2 linked regions of the Priestia megaterium genome follow. Each later gene encodes a partner of the first gene's protein in a complex. Links are inferred from orthologs where the notes say so. Each region holds a gene or a part of one and is shown in the gene's direction. Other genes may lie near its edges.

Evidence for each region.
Region 2: the proteins of CEQ83_RS27720 (region 1) and fliS are in contact, whole or in part, in a crystal structure (PDB 5MAW), measured with the Bacillus subtilis proteins. The link is inferred for Priestia megaterium from one-to-one orthologs.

The regions. Positions count from the first base shown.
Region 1 is NZ_CP023317.1:1,073,125-1,085,219, forward strand. What follows is about bases 8,709-11,573. They hold CEQ83_RS27720 (flagellin N-terminal helical domain-containing protein), read left to right. Parts: upstream 8,709-9,412; coding sequence 9,413-10,735; downstream 10,736-11,573. Other genes in these bases: CEQ83_RS05480 (heparinase II/III family protein), read right to left, coding at 8,709-8,939. Also shown: CEQ83_RS05465 (sensor domain-containing protein), read left to right, coding at 296-2,740; CEQ83_RS05470 (glycosyltransferase family 2 protein), read right to left, coding at 2,774-4,276; CEQ83_RS05475 (pre-peptidase C-terminal domain-containing protein), read left to right, coding at 4,691-7,015; more of CEQ83_RS05480, read right to left, coding at 7,083-8,708; CEQ83_RS05495 (hypothetical protein), read left to right, coding at 11,710-11,949; CEQ83_RS05500 (YjfB family protein), read left to right, coding at 11,967-12,095. UniProt on the Bacillus subtilis protein: Flagellin is the subunit which polymerizes to form the filaments of bacterial flagella. Assembly into flagella requires FliW. Acts as a homeostatic autoinhibitory regulator to control its own cytoplasmic levels.
Region 2 is NZ_CP023317.1:4,828,957-4,841,095, reverse strand. Bases 4,718-7,626 are described here. They hold fliS (flagellar export chaperone FliS), read left to right. Parts: upstream 4,718-5,925; coding sequence 5,926-6,327; downstream 6,328-7,626. Other genes in these bases: CEQ83_RS24820 (GNAT family N-acetyltransferase), read right to left, coding at 7,482-7,626; hpf (ribosome hibernation-promoting factor, HPF/YfiA family), read left to right, coding at 6,857-7,408; CEQ83_RS24830 (flagellar protein FliT), read left to right, coding at 6,330-6,668; fliD (flagellar filament capping protein FliD), read left to right, coding at 4,718-5,909. Outside these bases: CEQ83_RS24855 (high affinity choline transporter 1), read left to right, coding at 1-1,452; CEQ83_RS24850 (amino acid permease), read right to left, coding at 1,492-2,889; CEQ83_RS24845 (hypothetical protein), read left to right, coding at 3,221-3,901; more of fliD, read left to right, coding at 4,104-4,717; more of CEQ83_RS24820, read right to left, coding at 7,627-7,886; preprotein translocase subunit SecA, read left to right, coding at 8,113-10,629; CEQ83_RS24805 (alkaline phosphatase D family protein), read left to right, coding at 12,133-12,139. UniProt on the Bacillus subtilis protein: Essential for filament assembly. May act as a facilitator of flagellin (hag) secretion. Antagonizes translational repressor CsrA indirectly.

The DNA.
Region 1 (12,095 bases):
GTAAAAAGAGGCGAGAAAAGAAGTAGAAAAGCAGCGGTTTGAAAAGAACCTCTAGAAAATAAATTATGTTTTTTAGCACTGTAAGTCAAATAATCCCTCCTTTACATGTTTTATTTTACCAAACAAAAAAGCCTTAAAAAATACCTTTGGCTATATTTTCCTGATATGTTCCTCATTTCGGGAAAATAAAGTAAAATATATATCAAATATAGCTTATAATAGTATAAAAGAAATAGATAAAAGGAGGCGCCATGAGATCTTGCCAGATAAAAACACGGAGAAGGAGCAGTCGATCATGATCATGAAACATCTTGATCGTTTGAATACGCAGCTTTTAAAAGAATACAGTGAAGGTATTTTTTTTATCAACTGTGAAGGCGATATCATGTTTAGCAACGAAGCAGCCTTCAAGCTAACAGGAAACGAGCACAAACAAAAAAGCCAGCAGCTGACGGCTCTTATACATAAGTCGAAACAACAGCAGGCACAAGAACTTTTTCAACGTGCTTTAAAAGGAGAAAAAGTTCATTTTTCAACGACAATCAATCATAAAACAAAAAAAGAACTTCATTTATATATTACGCTCATTCCTATTATCGTAAATGAGCAAGTAGCGGGTGTTTATGCCGTATGCAGAGATGATTCAAAAGAGCAAGAGCGCTCCAATCACATTTCTCAGTTAGAAACGCATTTGAAAATGGAGCAAAAGCTTGCGAATGTGGGAAGCTGGTATTACGACGTGACGGAAGATAAAAGCTATTGGTCACCTCAGCTGTATAATATTTACGGATTAAACCCCAACCAGCTCTTTACCCCTTCTTTTAAAGATGTTCTTCAATTTATTAAAGAATGTGACCAAAAAAGATTACAAAAAGCAGTTACAGAGGCACTTTCAACGGGAGAAAGTTATAAAATTGAATACGCGCTGATGCGGCCAAACGGTGAAGAACGTACGGTGTTTGAGCAAGCGGATGCACTAGTAGATGAGCATGGAAACGTCATACAGCTAATTGGAGTCGTTCATGATATTACCGAATCGAAAGTGATTACGAATGAATTAAAGCAAAAAGAACAGCAGTTTCAAACGATTTATAACAATTTGGATGCCGGAATATGGTCCGTTGATGTGCAAAGCAATAAAGTGATTGTATGCTCCAGTGGTGTTAGCAACATTTACGGGGAAAATGCGATTAAATTTTTAGAAGATAGAGATCTGTGGGAAAGCTTTATTCACCCGGAAGATAAACCAGCTGTGGCCAAATCGCAGCATCAGCTGCAAAAAGGAAAAACGATTCGTCAGCAGTATCGAATTTCCACAAAAACAGGAGAAATAAAATGGGTAAAAGATCGATGCATTCCAACGCTTGATCAAAACGGCAAGCTGGTGCGTATAGACGGCATCATTGAAGATATCACCGCAGAAAAAAAATACGTGGATCAAGTTGAATATCTTGCGACTCATGATCATGTAACAAACTTGCCGAATCGAAGAAAGTTTGAAAGAGAATTAAAAAATTTCATTCGGCAAATGAAAAAAGAAAGAGATTCATTAGCGGTCTTTTATCTAGGGCTAAATCGTTTCAAACATATTAATGACACATTAGGCCACGATGTAGGCGATCGCCTGCTGCAGCGTATCGCCAATCGGTTAAAAAAGTTCGTAACGCCAGATGTGATGCTAGCTAGAGTAGGAGAAGACGAGCTTGCGATTTGTTTTTTATCTCTTGCACATATAAATGAATGTCAAAAACTAGCCGCAGCTCTTTTTCAAGAAATCGAAAAAGAAATTACGATTGACGACTTTTCTCTGTACGTCACAGCCAGTATAGGAATCAGTATCTACCCGTATGACGGTGAAGATGTGAAAACCTTATTGACGAATGCCAACCTTGCTATGCGCCGTGCAAAAGAAATTGGGCGAAGCGACTGGCAGCTGTATTCTCCGTTAATGGACAGCGAGACGTATAAAAGCTATCATCTGGAAAAAGGACTGCGCAACGCACTTCTGCAAGATGAGTTTTTTATTGAATATCAGCCAAAGGTTCATACAAACAGCAGAGAGATTGATAGTATCGAAGCGTTAATTCGCTGGAATCACCCGGAATGGGGGCGCGTATCACCAGAAGACTTTATTCCTTTAGCAGAAGAAACTCATTTAATTATTGAACTCGGCGACTGGGTAATCGAGCGTGTCTGCAAGCAGCTGCAGCAGTGGAAAAATCAAGGATTACAAACCGTGCCCGTTTCGATTAACGTTTCGTCTAAACATTTGCTGAAACGAGGATTTGTAGAGCACATTCAACAAACGTTAGCCCGTTACAGCATCGACCCTTCATTCATTGAATTTGAAGTGACGGAAAGCTCTATTATTCAGTATGAAGAACACGTAAAAAAAGTCATGGACGAATTAAAGAAAATCGGCGTAACGTTTGCTTTAGATGATTTTGGCACCGGCTTTTCTTCGCTATCACATTTAAAAGACTTCGAATTTAACACGTTAAAAATCGATAAAACGTTTATTCAACATGCGACCGATAAAGGAAAGCAGCAGGCGATTACAAAAAGCATTTTGTATTTAGCTCATGCTCTTAACATGAAAGTAATTGCAGAAGGCGTTGAAACAAAAGAGCAGCTCGCCTTTTTACAAAAGCATGAATGTTCCTTTATTCAAGGCTATATCGTTAGTCAGCCGGCTGCTCCTCAAAAAATCGCTGAATATTTAAAGAGGCGATTTCTATAAAAAAGTGATGTCTCAACAGAGACATCACTTTTTTTACGCTTGAATAGGTTTTCGAAGCGTCCAAATTTGGTAAAACATATAAAGAGACTGATAGATTGTCAAATACGTCAGTAAGATCCAGCCGTTCATTAAGTACGGATAAATGGCTTGCTGAACAGAAGGGCTCGTTAAATAATCACGGAAATAAATGCATAGTACAACAATCATTCCTGTAAATGCAAAGCCCGTTAAAATACCTTGCCCTAATTTACTGCGCGTTTTCCCGTTTTCCGCGTTGTATTGATTCGCCCAGCCGTCTTTTTTATTAGCGGCAAGCCTCTCGAGCCACACTTGACCAAACGTAATTAAATTCACCCACAGATAAATCTCCGGACTAATCAAAAGACCGGCCAGTATCACATCAATCGGCCTGTGCATCGGAGTTTTGACAGCGAGCATAATATTTAAGACAGAAGCTAAAGCAATTGGAATGATCCAAAGCCACGACCAGTAAAATTGATCGGTCGCAAGCGCAGCCGATAACAATACAATAAACAGCAGGCGAATAAGTAAATCACACAGCGTTTTGATCTGTGAACGCCACAGCTTTCCTTTATGCTTGGTTCTGACGTCCAAGTTTCCGTTTGTTAGTAAATCAACGGTTCCCGACTTCCATTTATTACGCTGTTCACGGTACGTATGATAGCTTCTCATCGAATCCACAAAGCAGCGAGCGCCTGGACTGATTAACGTTTTCCAGTTGGATTTTTGCAGCTGCCACGTCAGAAGCATATCTTCAACGTCGCTGTCATTTTGCCAAGGACCGTCAAGCTTATTTTCTTCCACTATATTTTGAAGCGCTTCAGGACGAAACAGCGTAGCCTGACCGCCAAGTACATATGTGCTTCCTCCGTGATACTGAAGATCCAACAGCCAGCTCGCCATATCCTGCTTTTGCTGATGTGTCCACCACCGGGCTATCGGTCCGCCGTACTCGCCGCTTGCAAGCTTTTCCTCGTAGTGCACATCATCTTTTGAAAGCGAGCTTTTCTTTTTAGGCATTCTCATCGTATATTTTGCCATCACGCCGCCGATGTTTCGCGACGTCATTAAATCTTCCCATAAATTAATGAGTGCTTTTGGAGCCAAGCGGCTGTCTGCATCCATCCCTAAAATCGCTTTAATTGACTCTTTATACAGCTGCTGATATTTCGTCAGCGTCGTATTATATAAATCCAGTGTATCTCCATATATCTTTTTCCAAGCCGTATTTAACGCGCCGACTTTTCGTTGTTTATTGCCCTCAGTGACAAGTACTTTTACATTTAAATCAAATTCATCTCCGGCCAGCTCCGCTTTTTCTTTTGTGCGGTCCGTACAGTTATCTGCAATCACAAATACATCGAGCTCCACATTATTCGGAAGAAGCTGATCGCCTAAACCCGCCAAGCAGTCGCGAATTGATTTTTCTTCATTGTGCGCCGGAATGAATGCCACAATGCGCGGCCTCATATACGAAGCTCCAATACTTCCAGTAACGACACGCTGATTGTTCATGTTTTCCTTTACCCCCTGATATATCAGGAAACCCAGCTATCCTAGTCCTAAAGACCTTAGACCTGAGGTTTTGCGTCCCAGCCTTTCGACTGGTTTGCCTTTAACTGAACAAGTTAAGTTCACTACTTTTGTTTTCTTTAAAGAACGAAATGTCTAAAATAATACTATATAACGAATATCTTTTTTTAGATTTTACCATAAAAATAGGTTTAATTACCCTAAAAAAGATTCGACAAATTTCGATGGTGGTTTATAGGTTGAGTGAAAATGTTAATAAATTATCGTATTAAGTTGATAAGAATTTTGGTTGTCAGTTTACAAAAAAATAAAATGGTAAAAATATAGGTTTTTATATCCATATTTATATAAATATTGTAATATTAATAGGTATTTAATAATAAAAGGAGGAATAGTATGATTTTATCCATACGAAAAACAATTTTGCTATTAGTTATCGTGAGTTTTGGTTTTTTTGGAGTAAAACCAATTTTCACACATGCTGCGATTTCAAATGCTGTACAAGTAGAATTAAATAAAGCTTATAATGGTAAATTACAACAAGGGAAAAACGAAGATGATTTTTATAAATTTTCTTTGCCGAGCGACGGAAATGTGACGTTGTCAGTCAAGCAAAGGGATGGAGTTACTTGGGAAGCAAAGATTTTGAACAGCAAGGGGCAGGTATTTCAATCATTCCAAACAGATGATAGTGAGTTAATTGAAGGTAATGCTTCAGCAGAAGTAGGACTTCCAAAAGGAACATACTACATAGAAATTAGTTCATATGACTATTCATCTTATGACGAACGCTATGAATTTAAAGTTGGCTTTGCATCAAGCAATAATTATGAAAAAGAGTTTAATAATAGCTTAGCTACTGCAAACATAATGAACGTAAACCAAACATATAAAGGAAATTTAAGCGACAGTGAGGATGTAGATGTCTATAAAATAACAGTTCCTAGTGACGGAAACATTACTTTATCTATGAAACAACAACCGGGGGTCCGTTGGCAGGCAGCTATTCAAACTAGCAGTGGCAAAGTTATCGAAGATTTGACTACAGATGATAGCGAATTGATTGATGGTTATGAAACAAGGCAAGTAGGTTTACCGAAAGGGTTGTACTATATTACAGTAGAATATTATAGCTACGGAGTAGATGAACCTTATGAGATAAAAGCAGGTTTTGAAAAAAGTGATAACTATGAAAAAGAATTTAATAACAGCTTGACAACGGCCAATTCAATGAAGCTAAATCAAAGTTATAAAGGAACATTAAATAACGACGATGATAAAGATGTCTATAAAGTTGATATTCCTAGCAACGGAAATGTTACTGTTTCTTTGAAACAAAAAGCTGGATTGAAGTGGCAAGTTAGTATTTTAAATTCAAAATCTCAAGAGTTTGATAGTTTTGTTACAGATGATAGCGAACTTATTGAAGGATACGAAACTATGCAAGTAGGTTTGCCAAAAGGGTCATACTATATTACGGTAGAACGTTATAGCTATGCAACAGATGAACCCTATGAAATAAAAACATCATTTTCATCAAGTAATAACTATGAAAAAGAATTTAACAATAGCTTAACTACAGCTAATTCTATTAGTCTTAACCAGGTATACAAAGGTACAATCAGTTCTGACGGGGATACTGATGTTTATAAAGTAGTAGTACCCAACGATGGAAATGTGACATTAGCAATGAAACAGCAAGAGGGGGCAAGCTGGCAAGCTAAAATTCAAAACAGTGGTGGGTATGTATATAAAGAGCTTGTAACAAATAATGACGAATTAGTTTCAGGAAATGCCTCAGTTCAAACCTGGTTGAAAAAAGGAACTTACTTTGTTGTTATTAAAGATTATTATGGCAATGCAGAACATAAGTCTTATCAATTTATTACATCTATGAAATCCTCTGCTTTAAAATCATCTCAAATTAAAGTCACAAACAATAAAGGAAAAGATGACGTAATTGCAGTTTCGGGCATTGCCAAAGGTGATGTCGTTAGAGTGTACAATGAGAACTCAAAAGGAACGGTTCTTGCATCTAAAACATCAATAGGAACATCAGTTACGCTTACAGCGAAGCAAATCGGTCAAAAAGCAGGAAAAGTGTATGTAACAGTTATGAGCCCAGGAATGGGTGAAAGTGATCGCGTAGCGACCTCATTCTCAGGGGAGCAGTCTAATTCATTACAGTCATCACAAGTGAAAGTAACGAACAATAAAGGAAAAGATGATGTGATTGCAGTGAGTGGAATTACTAAAGGTGACATGATCAAAGTATATAGTTTAAGCTCAAAAGGAACAGTTCTTGCATCTAAAACATCAACAGGAACATCGCTTACGCTTACAACGAAGCAAGTTGGTCAAAAGGCAGGGAAAGTGTATGTGAGCATTACACGTTCAGGTATGACGGAAAGCGCACGCACAACGGTGTCATTCGCTGGGGAACAATCCAATGCGTTGCAATCATCACAAGTGAAAGTCATTAACAATAAAGGAAAAGCAGATAGTGTAACTGTAAGTAAAATTGCTAAAGGTGATGTTATCAAAGTATATAATGCGAGTTCAAAAGGAACGCTCTTTGCAAGCAAGCAATCAGAGGGATCATCAACAGTATTATCAATTAAGCAGCTTGGCTCAAAAGCGGGAAAAGTATACGTGACAATCACCAATCCAGGTATGAGTGAAAGCATACGAACAGCGGTTAGCTATAGTGCTGAAAGATAACTAAGCAAAAAAGCGAAATGCTTCGGCATTTCGCTTTTTTTTGTTTAAGTTTAGTAAAAAAGCTTGATTATTTTTTAACTTGTACGTTCGTTCGCTTTCCGTTTTTTAAAACAATCGTATAAATGTCAGCTGAAGGAGTACTCTTAACGGTATAATTTTGAACCCCATTGGTAGTATTAGTGTTAATAATGAACTTATATTCAGCATTTTTTTGATTGCTATTCGTAAACTGAAGCTGAGTAATTGGCATTTTTTTATTAAATTCTAATGATTGCCATCCAGCAATAGGAGAAGCAGAACCTTTATAATTTTTGATGGTGCTCATTTTTGTAAGCTGAATTAGTTCAATTTGCTGTTGATCAAGTTTGCTGGTAAGAGTAAACACTCTGCTTGCAGATTTTTTTACATCTACGTCTTTTCCGATATTAAATATATCCGTGTATGTATGATTTTTGTTTGATTCCATTACATCACGCACAAGAATGCTGTTTGTGTTTTTTAGATAAACAAGCGTTCTGCTTACTTTTACTCCTTTATAGAGCTCATGGCTACCAGTTACATAACTGTACGTTTTATTTATTTCAGAAGAACTAATTTTAGATTTGTTGACTTGATCCTTCGTTATAGGAAAGGATTTTTTATCTACGGTTACGGTATTATGAGCTAAGGTACCTTTAAAGTATTCTCTGTAAGGATCTGTGTAACTATAATTATATTTCCCTGAGTCTACAAAAAAGTCAGTTTTTCCATAGTTTAAGATAAAGGACAAATCATCCCCATGTTTATGAGTAGTGGAGTGGAAGGCAGATGTGAATAAAAGGTATAAAGGTCTTTCATTATTCAAATCATTTTTAAAAACAGCCGTACCACCGTCTGCGTATACCATTTCTTGACCAGGTTTTTTTCCTTGTTTTCCTTTTGTGACAACATATAAAAGCTTTTGACTTGTTATAGATTTAGGATTTAAGGAATAAAGGCTTTCAGGCTGTGAATCACCTAACATCGGTAAGTCACCAGATTGGTTACCAATAAAAGCTAGATAATCCTCCATTTTTGAAATGCCATCTTTTAGCTTAGGCTCGTTCACGTTAAATTGTTTGATAAAGCCATTGATGCTTTTAAATAAGTTAAGAACAAGCAGGTGATAAGAAGGACTGTGCTCTTTATGAACACCGCTTTTTGTAACGTCACCTTCTACATGTGTAATTAAACGACCCATTCCTTTTTTATACCATTGCTCACTGTGAGACATATCTGGAAAGATTAGTGCTAATTCAATTAAAGAACGATCTTGGAAAATTCCATGATTACTCCCGGCAGAGTAATTTTTATCATCCATTAAAAAATCACCGTGTTTTTCTAACATTTCAATTAATTTGTTTTCAAAATCTTTATCATAAATAGCTGAATTCTTGTATTGTTCCCAAAATTGAATCATGGTCACGACTCTGTTTGCTGTACTGTGATCTTTCCAAGCAAAGCGGCTTGCTTGTTTTGTAGGAGATGGATTAGCATTCATCCAGCTTTCTATGTACCACTTAGCTTTTTCTAAATATTTTTGAGAATGAGTTTGCTCGTAGGCATTTGTCAAATAACCTACCATATCTAAGCTTTGGAAATAAAAAGACCAGCTGTCATCTTTATAAGGGTTTTCTTTCCATGTTAGCTTACCATTGAATTTATACGTAGGCCAAATAGTGTTAACGTAAAGTTCGTCCCTCATTAGTTTATCTGCTATACCGACAGTTTGAGAGTTGGAACTAACCCGCTTAAAGATACTAATTTTTTTTGCAGCCGCTACCTGGACAGATGAACTTTTAGCGTTTGCCGCTGCATAAGCAGGGCTCACTGAAGCTGACATAGATACAAGTAATGAGGAAGCAACAGAACATGTTATCACAAAACTTTTCCAATTTCTTTTCATATAATACTCCTTTTAATTATAGTTAATAGACTAAATAAAATAACAGTGATTCATAGGGTTATTTCTAATTTTTACAGCAAAATCTCCTGTTTATAAAAAGTTACAACATAATTAATATAGTACCTTATAATTAGTATAAAAGTAACTTTTATTTTCCTTTTTATTCAATTTTAATTAACCAAAGAGTGATTAATGGATTGAACGAATTTTAAAATTTGTTCAGCAATGTACATAATTTCTAAAAAAAGTTAACGGTGTTTAAATGTTTGGCTAGTAAATAGAAAAAATTAAATGAAAATGAATTCATAATATAAACAACTTAGTAGCTCTGTCGATATATAGTATGAACATATTTCCTAGAGGTATATGTTTGATTACTGTCAGATCCTGCTTAACTATAAATTAAGCAGGAAACTTCTTAAATACAAGGATGTAACCAAGAAGTAAAACTAATTATATGGAGGTAAAGGAAAATGAGAATTAATCACAATATTGCAGCGTTGAACACGTATCGTCAGTTTAACAATGCAAACAATGCACAAAGTAAATCAATGGAGAAGTTGTCTTCGGGGCTGCGTATTAATAGTGCCGCTGATGATGCTGCAGGGCTTGCTATATCCGAAAAAATGCGTGGGCAAATTCGTGGATTAGACCAAGCTGGACAGAATGCTCAAGATGGTATCTCACTAATTCAAACTGCTGAGGGTGCTCTAAACGAAACGCACGATATTTTACAGCGTATGCGTGAACTATCAGTTCAATCTTCAAATGACACTGCTACTGACTCTGATCGTAAAGAGATTCAGAAAGAAGTTTCTCAGCTTAAAGATGAAGTTGACCGTATTTCTAATACAACTGAGTTCAATCAAAAGAAATTATTAAATGGTAGTGTTGGTAACAACGCAGTTATATCTGATGATAACTTAAGCCTTGGGGGAGCTAAAGTCGTTGATGGAAATCTTAAAGCTGATACGTACACAGCAACAGCAACAAATGCAGCTACTGTAGGTGCTGATGTAAAAACAAACACAACTGGCTTAGATGCATCGTCTGATTTCACATTAACTTCTACTAATGTAGTAGGTTTAGAACTTGGAGACTATACATTAGAGTTGAAATCTACAGGCGTAGCAGATACGTTCGATGTCTCATTAAAGAATAGCGATGGGGTAGAAGTAGCTAGTGCAGCGGGATTTGATACAACAGCGGGTGGCTCATTAACAGGTACAACTCCTGATGGAACAGCTACTAAGTTCACAATTGGGGGGGTAGCAACAGGTGTAGCTAAAGAAGGTTCTATGGACTTCAATTTAAACGCAACGTATGCGAGCGCTGGTGACCTTGCTATCGAAGGAACTTCAGGTAACACTGAATTCAGTAGTGGTGCGGGCTTAAAAATCACTGATAATGAGTTTAAGGCAGGTAGCTTTGAACTAAACATGACTGTTGATTCAGCATTAATTGGGGGTGGTGAAACTTCAACTATTACAACTACTAACAACGCTTTAACAATGCACATTGGTGCTAATGCAAACCAAACCATGAAAGTCGATATCAACAAAATAGACACTAATAGTTTAAGTCTTAATAATATCGATTTGACAACACAAAAAGGTGCGGAAGCAGCGATCACTAAGATAAGTAAAGCAATTGAAAATGTATCAGGTGAGCGTTCTAAACTTGGGGCATATCAAAATCGTCTAGATCACACAATTAACAATTTAAACACATCTTCTGAAAACATCACTGCTGCGGAATCTCGTATCCGTGACGTAGATTATGCTTTAGCTGCATAAGCAGTTACAAGCACAGTCGTCCTAGCTGGTAACGGCTAGTGATTATTATTGGGTGAATTGCTGGAAACCCCTTAGACCTTTTCTTGCCACAACGTAGTTAGAAATGACAAGCGTGATGGCGCGAAAAAAGAAAAGATTGGGCAATCAGCAGCCAAGCTCCTGTCTTGAAAAAGTGGAGAAGGTTCAACGACTAGGATAGACCATCTAAGGCAAATGCTATGATGATGAAATCCATAGGTGAAACAATAACCATCAGTATTGTGAATCCGAAGTGCCCGGCCCCTACTGATATAAGAGGGTGAAGATATAGTCTAGTCATTTATGAAAATAAATGTTCGCACGATGGCGAAAGAAATGATGGAACAAACAAAGAATTCAATTCTTTCTCAAGCATCACAAGCAATGTTGGCTCAATCTAACCAGATGCCTCAAGGAGTTCTACAACTCTTGAGGTAATTGATTAAAGGGCGTCTAGCTTGGTAACGAGCTAGAGTATAACTGGGTGAATTGCTGGGACTTCCTAAAGTTTTATCAACCACAACGTAACTGCAAACGGTAAGCGTAACGGTTTGAAAATGATGAAGATAACATAATGGATAATCAGCAGCCAAGCTCCTGTGAGGAAACTCTGGAGAAGGTTCAACGACTAGAGAATACGGTCTAAGGTGAAAACTATGATTATGAATCTCGTAGGGCAGTGAAAACTGTTCGAAGTGCCCAGCTCCATGAAAAAACATGGATGAAGATATAGTCTATTCTGTAACTGAAAGGTACAGTCGCAAAGCAAGCGAATCAACAACCACAAGGAGTGTTACAACTTCTTCGTTAATTTTAAATATAAAAGAGGCTCTAGGTTTTCTAGGGTCTCTTTTTATCTATTTGAGACAAGTAAATTAATTAGGGCATTATATTAATTTTTAGAGGAGAGGAATTACAAACATTCTCATTTTAAAACAGTCTGGTTGGAGGAACCGATGGAAAAAGGTGAGCTAGAACGTAAGAAGTTTCTTGAACAACAGCTTGAGTGGTGCAAAGAACAAGATTATATTTTAGAAGAGATAGAAATGAAGCTTTATGAAATGAAAAGGATAGCAGAATATGCTTTTAGCCATGAACTTACTCCCCTAGAAATTCATCAGATGAATGATCAGTTGAAAGAACTGAAAAGTGAAGTTCATTTGCTAGAAAAACAGCTATCCTCTGTTGTTCATTAGAAGAAAGGTGGTTTTTTATGGATATCGCACTCATGTCAATGTCACTAAGCCAAGGAAAAGTCCAACAGCAAGCTTCTCTATCAGTCATGAAAATAGCAATGGGAAACGCCGAACAGCAAGGAGAAGCTGTTAAGGAATTAATCAGC
Region 2 (12,139 bases), 3.8 Mb from region 1 along the record:
GCAAGTAAAAAAGGAAAATCAGATGATATGCTTGTTGCGGGAAGATCTATGCCGCTATGGATTTCAATGTTCACAATGACCGCTACTTGGGTAGGTGGAGGGTATATTGCTGGAACGGCCGAAACTGTTTATTCCTCAGGACTGACTTGGACGCAAGCGCCATGGTGTTATTCAATCAGCTTAATTTTAGGCGGTATCTTTTTTGCTAGAAAGATGAGAAGGTTTGAGTTTATGACAATGCTCGATCCTCTAGAATCTCGTTTCGGTAAGAAAATGGCTACGGTTCTTTATTTTCCAGCTATATTAGGAGAGCTGTTTTGGAGCGCAGCTATCTTAACTGCTTTAGGAACAACATTCGGTGTGATTTTAGGCCTCAGTTTTTCAATTTCCATCATTCTTTCCGCACTTATTGCCATTGCATACACCGTGATTGGCGGCTTGTGGGCAGTAGCACATACCGATATCTTACAGCTTTCTATTATGTTTTTAGGATTATTTCTGGTGCTTCCTTTTGCATTTTCGAATACGGGAGGGGTGGGAGCCGTTTTTTCTACTTATTCAGAAGGTATGACTGGTTCTCTTCATTTATTTCCTCCATTAAAAGGCTGGGAAGATCCAAAATGGGGAAATACATATTGGCAATGGTGGGATAGCACATTTTTACTTATTTTTGGTGGTATTCCATGGCAGATTTATTTTCAGCGCGTGTTATCTGCTAAAAATGAAAAAGCAGCAATGTGGCTATCTATTACAGCCGGCATTTTTTGCGCTCTAGCGGCCTTGCCTCCAACTTTAATAGGAATGATTGGTTACAGTGCGGACTGGTCTTCATTTGGAGCGTCAAGCCCTGAGAGCGCGTCTATGATTTTAACATACGTATTTAAATATCTAACGCCTGATTTAGTAGGAGCGATTGCGCTTGGAGGACTAGCTGCTGCCGTCATGGCTGCAGTAGCGGCTTCGTTACTTTCAGCTTCGGGAATGGCAGCTTGGAACGTGTATCGTCCGATTGTAAAACCAAATGCGACACAGGCGCAGTTAGATAAAGTTATTAAACGTTCTATCATTATCATTGGAACTGGAGCAACTTTAATTGCTTTAAACTCTGAGAGTGTCTACTCCTTATGGTATTTATCAGGGGACCTAGTGTATTGTATTCTTTTTCCACAATTGGTTTGCGCTTTGTTCTTTAAAGGAGCAAACTGGTACGGATCTTTGGCTGGATTCATTGTGTCTCTTGTTCTTCGAATCGGTGGAGGGGAACCGCTGCTTCATTTAAAAGCGCTGCTTCCGTATCCGATGATAGAAGACGGGGTGGTCATGTTTCCATTTCGTACATTTGCGATGGTAGGCGGGTTGTTAACTATTTTTATTGTTTCTTACGCAACGCGACGTATTTGCCCTCCTCAGCCGCTTCGAAACCTTCATCGTGACATATCGGTTGAGAAATAATCAAAAACAAAATAAAAAAAGCCGCAGATGCGGCTTTTTTTATTTTGCAATATTTTCTGACTCGGAAAATTGATCGTCAGGTCGCTTGTTATTTGTTTTTTTGATGAATGAGTATGAAAGAAGAACAACAGCGGTTAATCCAAGAGTTAAGAAAAACTGTGAGCGCATCGAATCAATAAATGCCATTGATAAGAAGATCACGGTAATAACAGCAATTGTTACGTATGTTAAATACGGGAACAACCACATTTTCATTCCTTTAATTGGCTGGTTGGCTTGAATCATTTTCTTACGCAGGCGTAAATGCGAAATAGCGATAGCTAAGTACACAATAAGAGCAATGGCTCCTGATGCATTAACTAAGAATAAAAAGAGTTTATCCGGCGAAACGAAGCTAAAGATAGCACATACATATGCGGCAGCTGTGCTAATCCATACGGCTCTTGCCGGCACGCCTGATTTGCTTACCTTTGCTAAAGCACGAGGAGCTTGTCCTTTTTGAGCTAATGATAAAATCATTCGCGAGTTCGTATATAAAGCAGAGTTTAAGCAAGACAAAACGGATACTAATACGACTAAATTCATAATTTGTGCAGCTGCTGGAATGTTGACCATTTCTAACATTGTTACGTACGGACTTTTTAGTAAATCAGCTGAGTTCCAAGGTAAAAGAGTTACTAAAATAGCAACTGAACCAATATAGAAAATTAAAATTCGCCATACGACACTGCGAATAGCAGTTGTAATAGCTTTTGCTGGATTTTCTGATTCACTAGCTGCAATAGCCGCAATTTCAGCTCCAAAATAAGAGAAAATAACGGTAATAACTCCTAAAAAGATAGAGTTCGTACCTTTTGGCATAAAGCCTCCGTGCCCCGTTAAATTAGCTAAACCAGGTGAAGATGTACCTGGGATTAATCCGAAAATAATAGCTAAACCGATTCCCATAAAAGCAACGATTGCCACAATTTTAATCATTGCAAACCAATATTCAAATTCTCCAAATGATTTGACAGAGAATAAGTTTGTTAAGGTTAATGCAAAGGTTAAGATTAAGCTTAAAAGCCAAATTGGTACGGAAGGGAGCCATTCATGAACAATTGCTCCTCCTGCAGTGGCTTCGATTGCAATTACAATTAGCCAGAAAAACCAGTAAAGCCATCCAACAGCATAACCTGCCCACGGGCCAATTCCTTGCTGAGCATATGTCGCGAATGAACCTTTATCTGGATTTACCATAGCCATTTCACCGAGCATACGCATTAATAGAACGACTAACAGTCCGGCTGCTGCATATGAAACTACTGCTGCTGGGCCTGTTGCGTTAATAACGGATCCGCTTCCTACAAACAAGCCGGCCCCGATAATACCTGCAATGGAAATCATGGAAACGTGACGTTGCTTTAACTTTCCGTGTGATTCTGTTTTGTTTCCCATCGTATTCACTCCTTTAAAATTATCGAAAGACTATTAGAAAATAAAGTAAATTCTGAAAATATAAATAGAAATTCCTCCCCTTACCTTTATAATAAGCAAGAAGTGTGCCAATTATCAAATTCCTATAAAAATCGACTTTAAGTTACTAAAATCGACGCATTTTAAGTCGAACAAGACTCGTTTTATTCACTATAGACTTATTCGCCATTTGGGATGTCGAGTATATACGTACATTTTATACAAGTTTTCGACATACATCTTATTTATCTTGTATGATAAAAGATAAATCGGTATTATGTTCCAAGAAGAATGTTTGAAAGGGTGCGTGTGTTTGAGAAAATTTATAGCTGTTATTTTTCTATTTATTATCCTTTTATTTGGGTTGTATTTTTTCGTTAGTCCAGTTAGAAATGTTGAAAAGCTTGATCAGACTGCTTCATTATCTTCACTAGCACAAGAAAAGTCCGCTCGTGCGACGTCGCTAGAACTGAACGGAGGCTCCCCTATTTTAGGCTACCGATTGAGCGAGAGCGATGTTAACGATTATTTGCGCAGCTACCTTTATGAAAATGATGAAACGGTTGAGGGAGCAGAAGCGGAGTTGCTTCCGGAACATATAAAATTTTATATTAATAAACATGTAGTATCTTTTATGGAATCACAGTTTGTAGTTGATGTAACACCAAATGCCGAGAATGGAAAGCTTGTTTTGAAGGTGAATAGTGTGCATTTAGGAAGAATGCCGATTCCGAGGTCTCTTGTATGGGATCGCTTAAATATTAACGAGTCTTCTGATGTCACGGTCGATAAAGAAATGAATGAAATTACTCTGCTCAATAATTTGCCAGATTCCATTTCGTTTGAGCAAGCAGATACAACGGATGAATATATAAATTTATCTGCCTCTGTAACCATTGATTCGTTACGAGATATTATAAATCTAGCACCATACCTTATTCCTAAGGATATTCAAAGGAATTTATCCCAGAAACTGAACTTGTTTGGCCAATAATAAAAAGCTCACTTATTGTAAAAAAATAAGTGAGCTTTTTCTATCTTGCACCCTTTGACCTATGAAAAAAATGTTCGTTTTACCGATACAAAATAGAGAAGTGGTGAACCTATGAACGAATAGGGAGATTCGAAAAAATATACTTATATTTTATGGCTAGCAGTTGATGGATAGATGAATAAAAAAACGGTGGTGATGGTAAGTGGTAAGAGTAAGTGGATTAGCAAGTGGGATGGATATTGATCAAATCGTCAGTGATTTAATGAAGGCTGAACGAATGCCTATTGATAAGATGAAAAAACAAAAGCAAACGTTAGAGTGGCAGCGCGACGATTATCGCTCTATGAATTTGCTGTTATCAGACTTTAATAATCTTGCTTTTAATATGACCTTGCAGTCTTCTTATTCGTCCAAAACGGTATCTTCAGCAGATGAAACAAAAGTAAAAGCAGCAGCTACTTCCTCAGCAGGAAATGCGTCTTATACCCTTTCAAACGTGACAATGGCGACTGCTGCTCAGACTATTAGCACCAGTATTGATTCTAGTATGGATCCGACGAAAAGCTTGTGGTCTCAACGCGGGTCGATGGATTCAAGTGTTTGGACTGAGAAAACAGTGGAACAAGCCGCCATAACATTAAGTGCGGATACTAGTACAGTGAAATTAGCTAAAGGTGCTGTTTCTGCTGTAAATCAGAACACAGGCACTTTAAACTCTATATCCGTTACCACGGATGGTACAAGTAAAGCGTATACCGTAAGAATAGGAACAGCGGCGGGAACTATAAATTCTAATGAAGTATTTATTAACGAAGACACAGGTGAAATGACGTTTGGTACCACATTAACAAGCGGCAGTACAATTGAAGCGTTCTCGTATCAGCAAAATGTGCTGAACTTTTCTATGACAACTTATGATAGTACAGGCAAAGCAACAGGAAATATTCAAGATGGGGGAAGTACGCCATTTGAATTTGATGGTTCCACCTCATTAAACACCCTTCTCACACAAATCAGTAATTCAAAAGTAGGCATTTCAGCTTTTTTTGATGAAGGAACGAATAAAGTTGTCATGACTCGTAAAGATACGGGGAATTTATCTTCTGTTGACAGTCCAGATGGATCCAATATGGTTTTTTCAGGAGCATTTTTGACAACGGGGTTTCTACAGCTTGCCGGTAATGCGAAAGGAACAGACGCAAAATTTACGCTAAACGGTCTAGAAACAACTCGTAAGTCTAATACATTTACAACGGGAGGCGTTACCTATACCCTTCAAAATAATTTCACAGGAGATGTGCGCGTTAACGTAAGCAATGATACGCAAAAAGTATTTGATACAATCAAAGATTTTGTGACTAAATATAATGAGCTGATTGAGAAAATTAATGGAAAGATTACCGAAGAAAGAGACCGAAACTATCAGCCTTTGACGGATCAAGAAAGAGAAAAGCTAACGGACAAACAAGCTGAGCAGTGGGATGATAAAGCAAAAAGCGGTTTGTTAAAAGGAGACACAATTTTATCAAGCGGGCTGAATCAAATGCGTTCTAACTGGTATGCCTCTGTATCAGGAGTGAGCGGAGCATTTTCACAGCTAACGGACATCGGTATTTCAACTAGCGCAAACTATAGTGATCGAGGCAAGCTAGTGATTGAAGGTGACGGGACTAAATTAAAAGAAGCAATTGAAAAAGACCCGCAGTCTGTTATGGATTTATTTATGAAAAGTGGAAGTACAACAAGTGAAAAAGGGATTGTACGACGTTTACGAGATACGATTACTCAAACCGTATCCAAAGTTGAGCAGCGCGCTGGCCGTTCAACATGGACAAGTGAACAATTTTTGCTTGGGCGGAATTTAAAAAGCGTAAACAGCCAAATTACTAGTTTTGAAAGCAGGCTCACACAAGTAGAGGACCGGTATTATCGTCAGTTTACAGCAATGGAGAAAGCCATTCAAAATGCAAATGCTCAAAGCGCGCAGTTATCGCAATATTTTAGTTAAGAAGGAGTGAACGTTTATGGCAGCAAATAATCCATATCAAGCGTATCAGCAGGGAGCTGTTCAGACTGCCTCTCCAGGAGAGTTAACGCTTATGCTGTATAACGGGTGTTTGAAATTTATCAAACTTGCACGAACAGGCATACAGGAAAAAAATATTGAGCTAAAAAATACGAATTTGTTAAAAGCACAAAATATTATTCAAGAATTAATGATTACCCTTGATACAAACGTGCAAGTTGCTAAGTCTATGATGACTATGTATGACTATATCAACCAGTGTTTAATTGAAGCGAACACAAAAAATGACATAGAGAGCTTGGATGAAGCCGAACAATATGTAACAGAGTTCCGCGATACGTGGAAGCAAGTTGTGCAGCTTCACCGCCAGCAAGTCCATGGAAGCGGCGGCCAAGCATAAATATGATAAACGAACTGTATCAGATAACTGACGAGATTTACCGACTTACTCAAATATTTTCTGACAAAAATCGAGAAGAGGACATTCAGAAATTAGAGTATCTTCTATTAAAAAGACGTGACCTCATGGAGAAGCTGCCGCCAAAAAGTAGAGATCATGAATGGATGGGTAAGAAAATTGTCGAAATGAATAAGACGATTGATCAAAATCTGATCTTCATCCGGCATCGAATCATGGAAGATCTCCGTTTGCTAAAAGTGAAAAAAAAGCATAATAACAGCTATGTAAACCCTTACGAAATGAAATCGTTTGATGGGATGTTTTACGATAAAAAAAATTAATTTTGCGTAAAAAATACAACCCTTCTTCTTATGAAGAAGGTCTATTTTTTTGGTTTTTTCATAAACTTTTCTCAGGTTCCAAAAATTTTCACTAAATTTTCTAAAAATTTTAATAGTTTAGGAAGGGATTGTGTCGGGTATTGTAGAATTGTAGAGGTATAGCAATGGATTAAAGGAGGAGTTCGAACATGATGTATAACATTCGCGGTGAAAACATTGAGGTGACTCCAGCAATTAGGGAATACGTAGAGAAAAAGCTTGGTAAGTTAGAGCGTTATTTCGACGAGACACCAACTGCTGACGTAAATGTAAACTTAAAAGTCTACAATAACGATCAAAAAATAGAAGTCACAATCCCAATGAATGATCTCGTATTGAGAGCTGAAGAGACCCACAGTGATTTATACGCAGCTGTCGATCTTGTCCTAGATAAATTAGAGCGTCAAATTCGTAAACATAAAACAAAAGTGAATCGAAAAATGCGTGAAAAAGGTGCTGAGAAGTATCTATTTGCAGCATTAGAAAGTGAAGCGAACGTAGCTGTTGCAACTGAAGAGGATGAATTAGAGCTAGTTCGTACAAAACGATTTAATTTAAAACCAATGGATAGCGAAGAGGCTATTTTACAAATGAATATGTTAGGACATAGTTTCTTTGTATTTACAAATGCTGAGACAAACATTACAAACGTTGTGTACCGAAGAAAAGATGGCCGATATGGATTGATTGAACCAAACTAAAGGTTACAGTCTTTCTTAAATAAGAGCAGTAAAATAAAAGCAGCGTGCTTCCGCACGCTGCTTTTTTAGCTGTTTAAAAAAATAGTTCCATAACTACATAGCGTGTAGAAGATTTGGTGAATACACGCGTGGTTTCTTTCATTTTGAATGCCTGATAAAAAGATACTTTATTTTCTCGTGCGTTACACCAGACCCTTCGTATCCCAAGATTCTTGAGTTTGAACAAAACCTCTTTTAGCAAATGACTGCCGTACCCTTTTCCTTGTTCTTCTTTGAGCGTAGCAAATTTCCGGAATTGAGCTTCATCACCTGTTATAAATAAGGAAACAACTGATTTTAACTCTCCTTTTTCAAACAGTCCATAGTGCATGCCTGATGGATCCTCTTTCAGCTGAACATAACTGAAATCTTTATGAGGCCACATGACGATATGTCGGACTTCCCAAGCTTGTTCTTTCGTAATCGTTTGAACGTTCATTCTACATTCCCCTTTTTTATTGTAAGAGTGAGGCAGGGAAAATCACAATAGAAAATAACTCCTTAATAGAGTAGTACTAGTAAAGAGACAGACGAAAAAGGGTACAAGTTGCTACTTGTTTAGCTGCAATGTTACAATTTTACTCAGAATGTTTTATAATGAAAGATACAGATATGAATGAAAATAGTATAAAATGTACTGATTATAAATAGAGGAGCGTTTTAATATGCTTGGATTATTTAAAAAAGTGTTTGACGGCAATCAGCGCCAAATCGGCCGTTTAGAAAAAATGGCGGACCAAATTGATGCGTTAGGTCCTGAAATAGCGTCTTTAACGGACGATCAGCTTCGTGAAAAAACAGCTGAATTTCAACAACGCTACCAAAATGGTGAATCGCTCGATAACCTATTAGATGAAGCTTTTGCGGTTGTACGTGAAGCAGCGAAACGTGTGTTAGGCATGTATCCGTACAAAGTTCAGCTAATGGGGGGTATTTCTCTGCATGAAGGGAATATCTCGGAAATGAAAACGGGTGAAGGTAAAACGTTGACAGCTACTATGCCTGTATACTTAAACGCCATTACAGGCAAAGGTGTACATGTAGTAACAGTCAATGAATACTTAGCGAGCCGTGATGCTAGTGAAATGGGTCGTTTATATGAATTCCTAGGCTTGAAAGTAGGGTTAAACTTAAACCATTTAACGCGTGAAGAAAAACAAGAAGCATATGCAGCGGATATTACGTATAGTACAAATAATGAACTAGGATTTGACTATTTACGTGATAACATGGTGCTTTATAAAGAACAAATGGTTCAACGTCCGCTTCATTTTGCTGTAATCGATGAAGTTGACTCTATCTTAATTGATGAAGCACGTACGCCGCTTATTATATCCGGCAGCGCACAGAAATCGACTGCGCTTTATATTCAAGCTAATGCATTCGTTCGCACGCTTGATAAAGAAACCGATTTTACTTTTGATATCAAAACAAAAAGCGTTCAGCTAACCGAAGAAGGTATGTCAAAAGCCGAGCGCGCATTTGGCATTGAAAACTTATTTGATATTTCACACGTAGCGCTAAACCATCACATCAACCAAGCGCTTAAAGCACATGTAACGATGCAAAACGATGTGGATTATGTAATTGATGAAGATCAAGTCGTAATCGTTGACCAATTTACTGGTCGTTTGATGAAAGGAAGACGTTTTAGTGACGGCTTGCATCAAGCTATCGAAGCTAAAGAGAACGTTGAGATTCAAAATGAAAGCATGACGTTAGCTACAATTACATTCCAAAACTACTTCCGTATGTATGAAAAATTATCAGGTATGACGGGTACAGCTAAAACGGAAGAAGAAGAATTCCGTAATATCTACAACATGCACGTTGTCGTTATTCCGACAAACAAGCCAATTTCACGTGATGATAAAGCGGATTTAATTTACAAGTCAATGGAAGGCAAGTTTAATGCGGTAGTGGAAGATATTGCCGAGCGCCACGCAAAAGGACAGCCTGTTCTTGTTGGTACAGTTGCGATTGAAACATCTGAAGTTTTATCAGCATTATTAAAGAAAAAAGGCATTCGCCATCACGTTTTAAATGCAAAACAGCATGAGCGTGAAGCGGATATTATCGAGAATGCGGGTCACAAAGGTGCGGTAACAATCGCAACGAATATGGCCGGTCGTGGTACGGATATTAAACTAGGTGAAGGTGTCGTTGAAGCTGGAGGTCTTGCTGTAATTGGTACAGAGCGTCATGAATCACGCCGTATTGATAATCAGCTCCGCGGACGTGCTGGACGTCAAGGGGACCCAGGGGTGTCTCAATTCTATCTATCCATGGAAGATGAATTAATGCGCCGATTTGGTTCTGATAATATGATGGCGATGATGGATCGTCTTGGTATGGATGATTCACAGCCAATTCAAAGTAAAATTGTAACAAGAGCTGTTGAATCCGCTCAAAAACGCGTTGAAGGTAATAACTTTGATGCGCGTAAACAATTGCTTCAATATGATGATGTTCTTCGTCAGCAGCGTGAAGTTATTTACAAACAGCGCTTTGAAGTGCTTGATTCAGACAACTTACGTGCGATTGTAGAACGTATGATTGAATCAACGCTACAGCGTGTGGTTGAGGTAAATACACCGCGTGAAGAATTAGAAGAAGAATGGAATTTACAAGCGATTATTGATTACGTAAATGCTAATGTTCTTGAGGAAGGTGAAGTCACAGAAGAAGATCTTCGCCGTAAAGAGCCTGAAGAAATGGTAGAACTGCTGGTAGATCATGCAAAAGCTCGTTATAATGAAAAAGAAGAGCAGCTCCCTGAAGAACAAATGCGTGAATTCGAAAAAGTAGTTGTTCTTAGAGCAGTTGATTCTAAATGGATGGATCATATCGATACGATGGATCAGCTTCGCCAAGGTATCCACCTTCGTGCGTACGGCCAAACAGATCCTCTTCGCGAATACCAAATGGAAGGTTTTGCGATGTTTGAAAATATGATTGCAACCATTGAAGAAGAAGTGACGAAGTATATCATGAAAGCAGAAATTAACAACAACCTTGAGCGTCAAGAAGTAGCGCAAGGTCAGGCGGCTGTTCATCCAAAAGAAGGAGACGCGCCGGCTAAGAAGAAGCCAAAAGTAAATGCGATAGAAGTTGGCCGAAATGATCCTTGTATCTGTGGAAGTGGCAAAAAGTATAAAAACTGCTGCGGTAAAGAATCATAAAATAAGAGTCAATTAGTATAGAATGAACTAGTACAGGAAGGAAATGAGTCTTCTCATTTCCTTCCTGTGCGTCAAAAATAAAATAGAGGTGTTTAACTCATGGATTTAGTAGAAATTAAGCAAGAACTTGACAAAACAGCTAAGCGATTAGCGGACTTTAGGGGGTCTCTTTGACCTCGATACAAAACAAGCTCGTATCGATGAATTAGATGAGACTATGGCTGATCCAAATTTTTGGAATGACCAGCAGGCAGCTCAGACTGTTATTAATGAAGCCAATGGTTTAAAAGATGCAGTAAATCAATTTAACCACTTAGATGAAACATACGAAAATTTACAGATATCTCATGAACTTGTAAAAGAAGAATACGATGAAGATTTAGCAGAAGAACTAGTTAGTGAACTAAAAGAGCTTATTTCAGGCATGAACGACTTTGAATTACAGCTGCTTTTAAGCGAGCCGTATGATAAAAATAACGCCATTTTAGAATTGCACCCAGGTGCTGGTGGAACAGAATCACAGGATTGGGGTTCAATGTTACTACGTATGTATACGCGCTGGGCGGAGAAAAAAGGTTTCAAAGTAGAAACACTTGATTACTTACCTGGGGATGAAGCTGGTATTAAAAGTGTAACGCTTTTAATTAAAGGCCATAATGCGTACGGGTATTTAAAAGCTGAAAAAGGCGTTCATCGTCTCGTTCGTATTTCTCCGTTTGATTCATCAGGCCGTCGTCATACGTCATTCGTATCGTGCGACATAATGCCGGAATTTAACGATGAAATTTCAATTGATATTCGTACGGAAGATTTGAAGGTTGATACGTACCGTGCAAGCGGTGCCGGAGGTCAGCATATCAATACAACAGATTCAGCTGTTCGTATTACTCACCTCCCAACTAATGTAGTCGTATCTTGTCAGACGGAACGTTCACAAATTAAAAACCGTGAGCAAGCAATGAAGATGTTAAAATCTAAGTTGTATCAGTTAGAAATTGAGAAGCAGCAAGAACAGCTAGCTGAAATCCGCGGAGAACAAAAAGATATTGGATGGGGAAGTCAAATTCGTTCTTACGTATTCCATCCGTATTCGTTAGTAAAAGATCACCGCACAAATACGGAAGTCGGAAACACGCAAAGTGTAATGGATGGAGATCTAGATCCGTTTATTGATGCGTATTTACGTTCTCATATTTAATCAAAAGGCAGTATACCTCGGTATGCTGCCTTTTTTTAGTTGTTAGGACTTTGTAAAATTTGAATGAAGAAAAACGAGCGTAAAGAACTATTTGTAGATAGAAAATTAAGAAAATGCAGAAATTTAAAGGTTGCTGTCGTCCGTTCGCTTATTTTGTCAATGAAATAAAATGGTTTAAAATACCTATTTTATGGTAAATGCTTCTTTACAATCCTTTATACCTCTTTTACAAACAGCTTTTATAATTTGAGTTAAATCAAGAGGAAGGGGCATGTGCAGTGGCAAATAAATCGTTACACGAATTAATAGAGC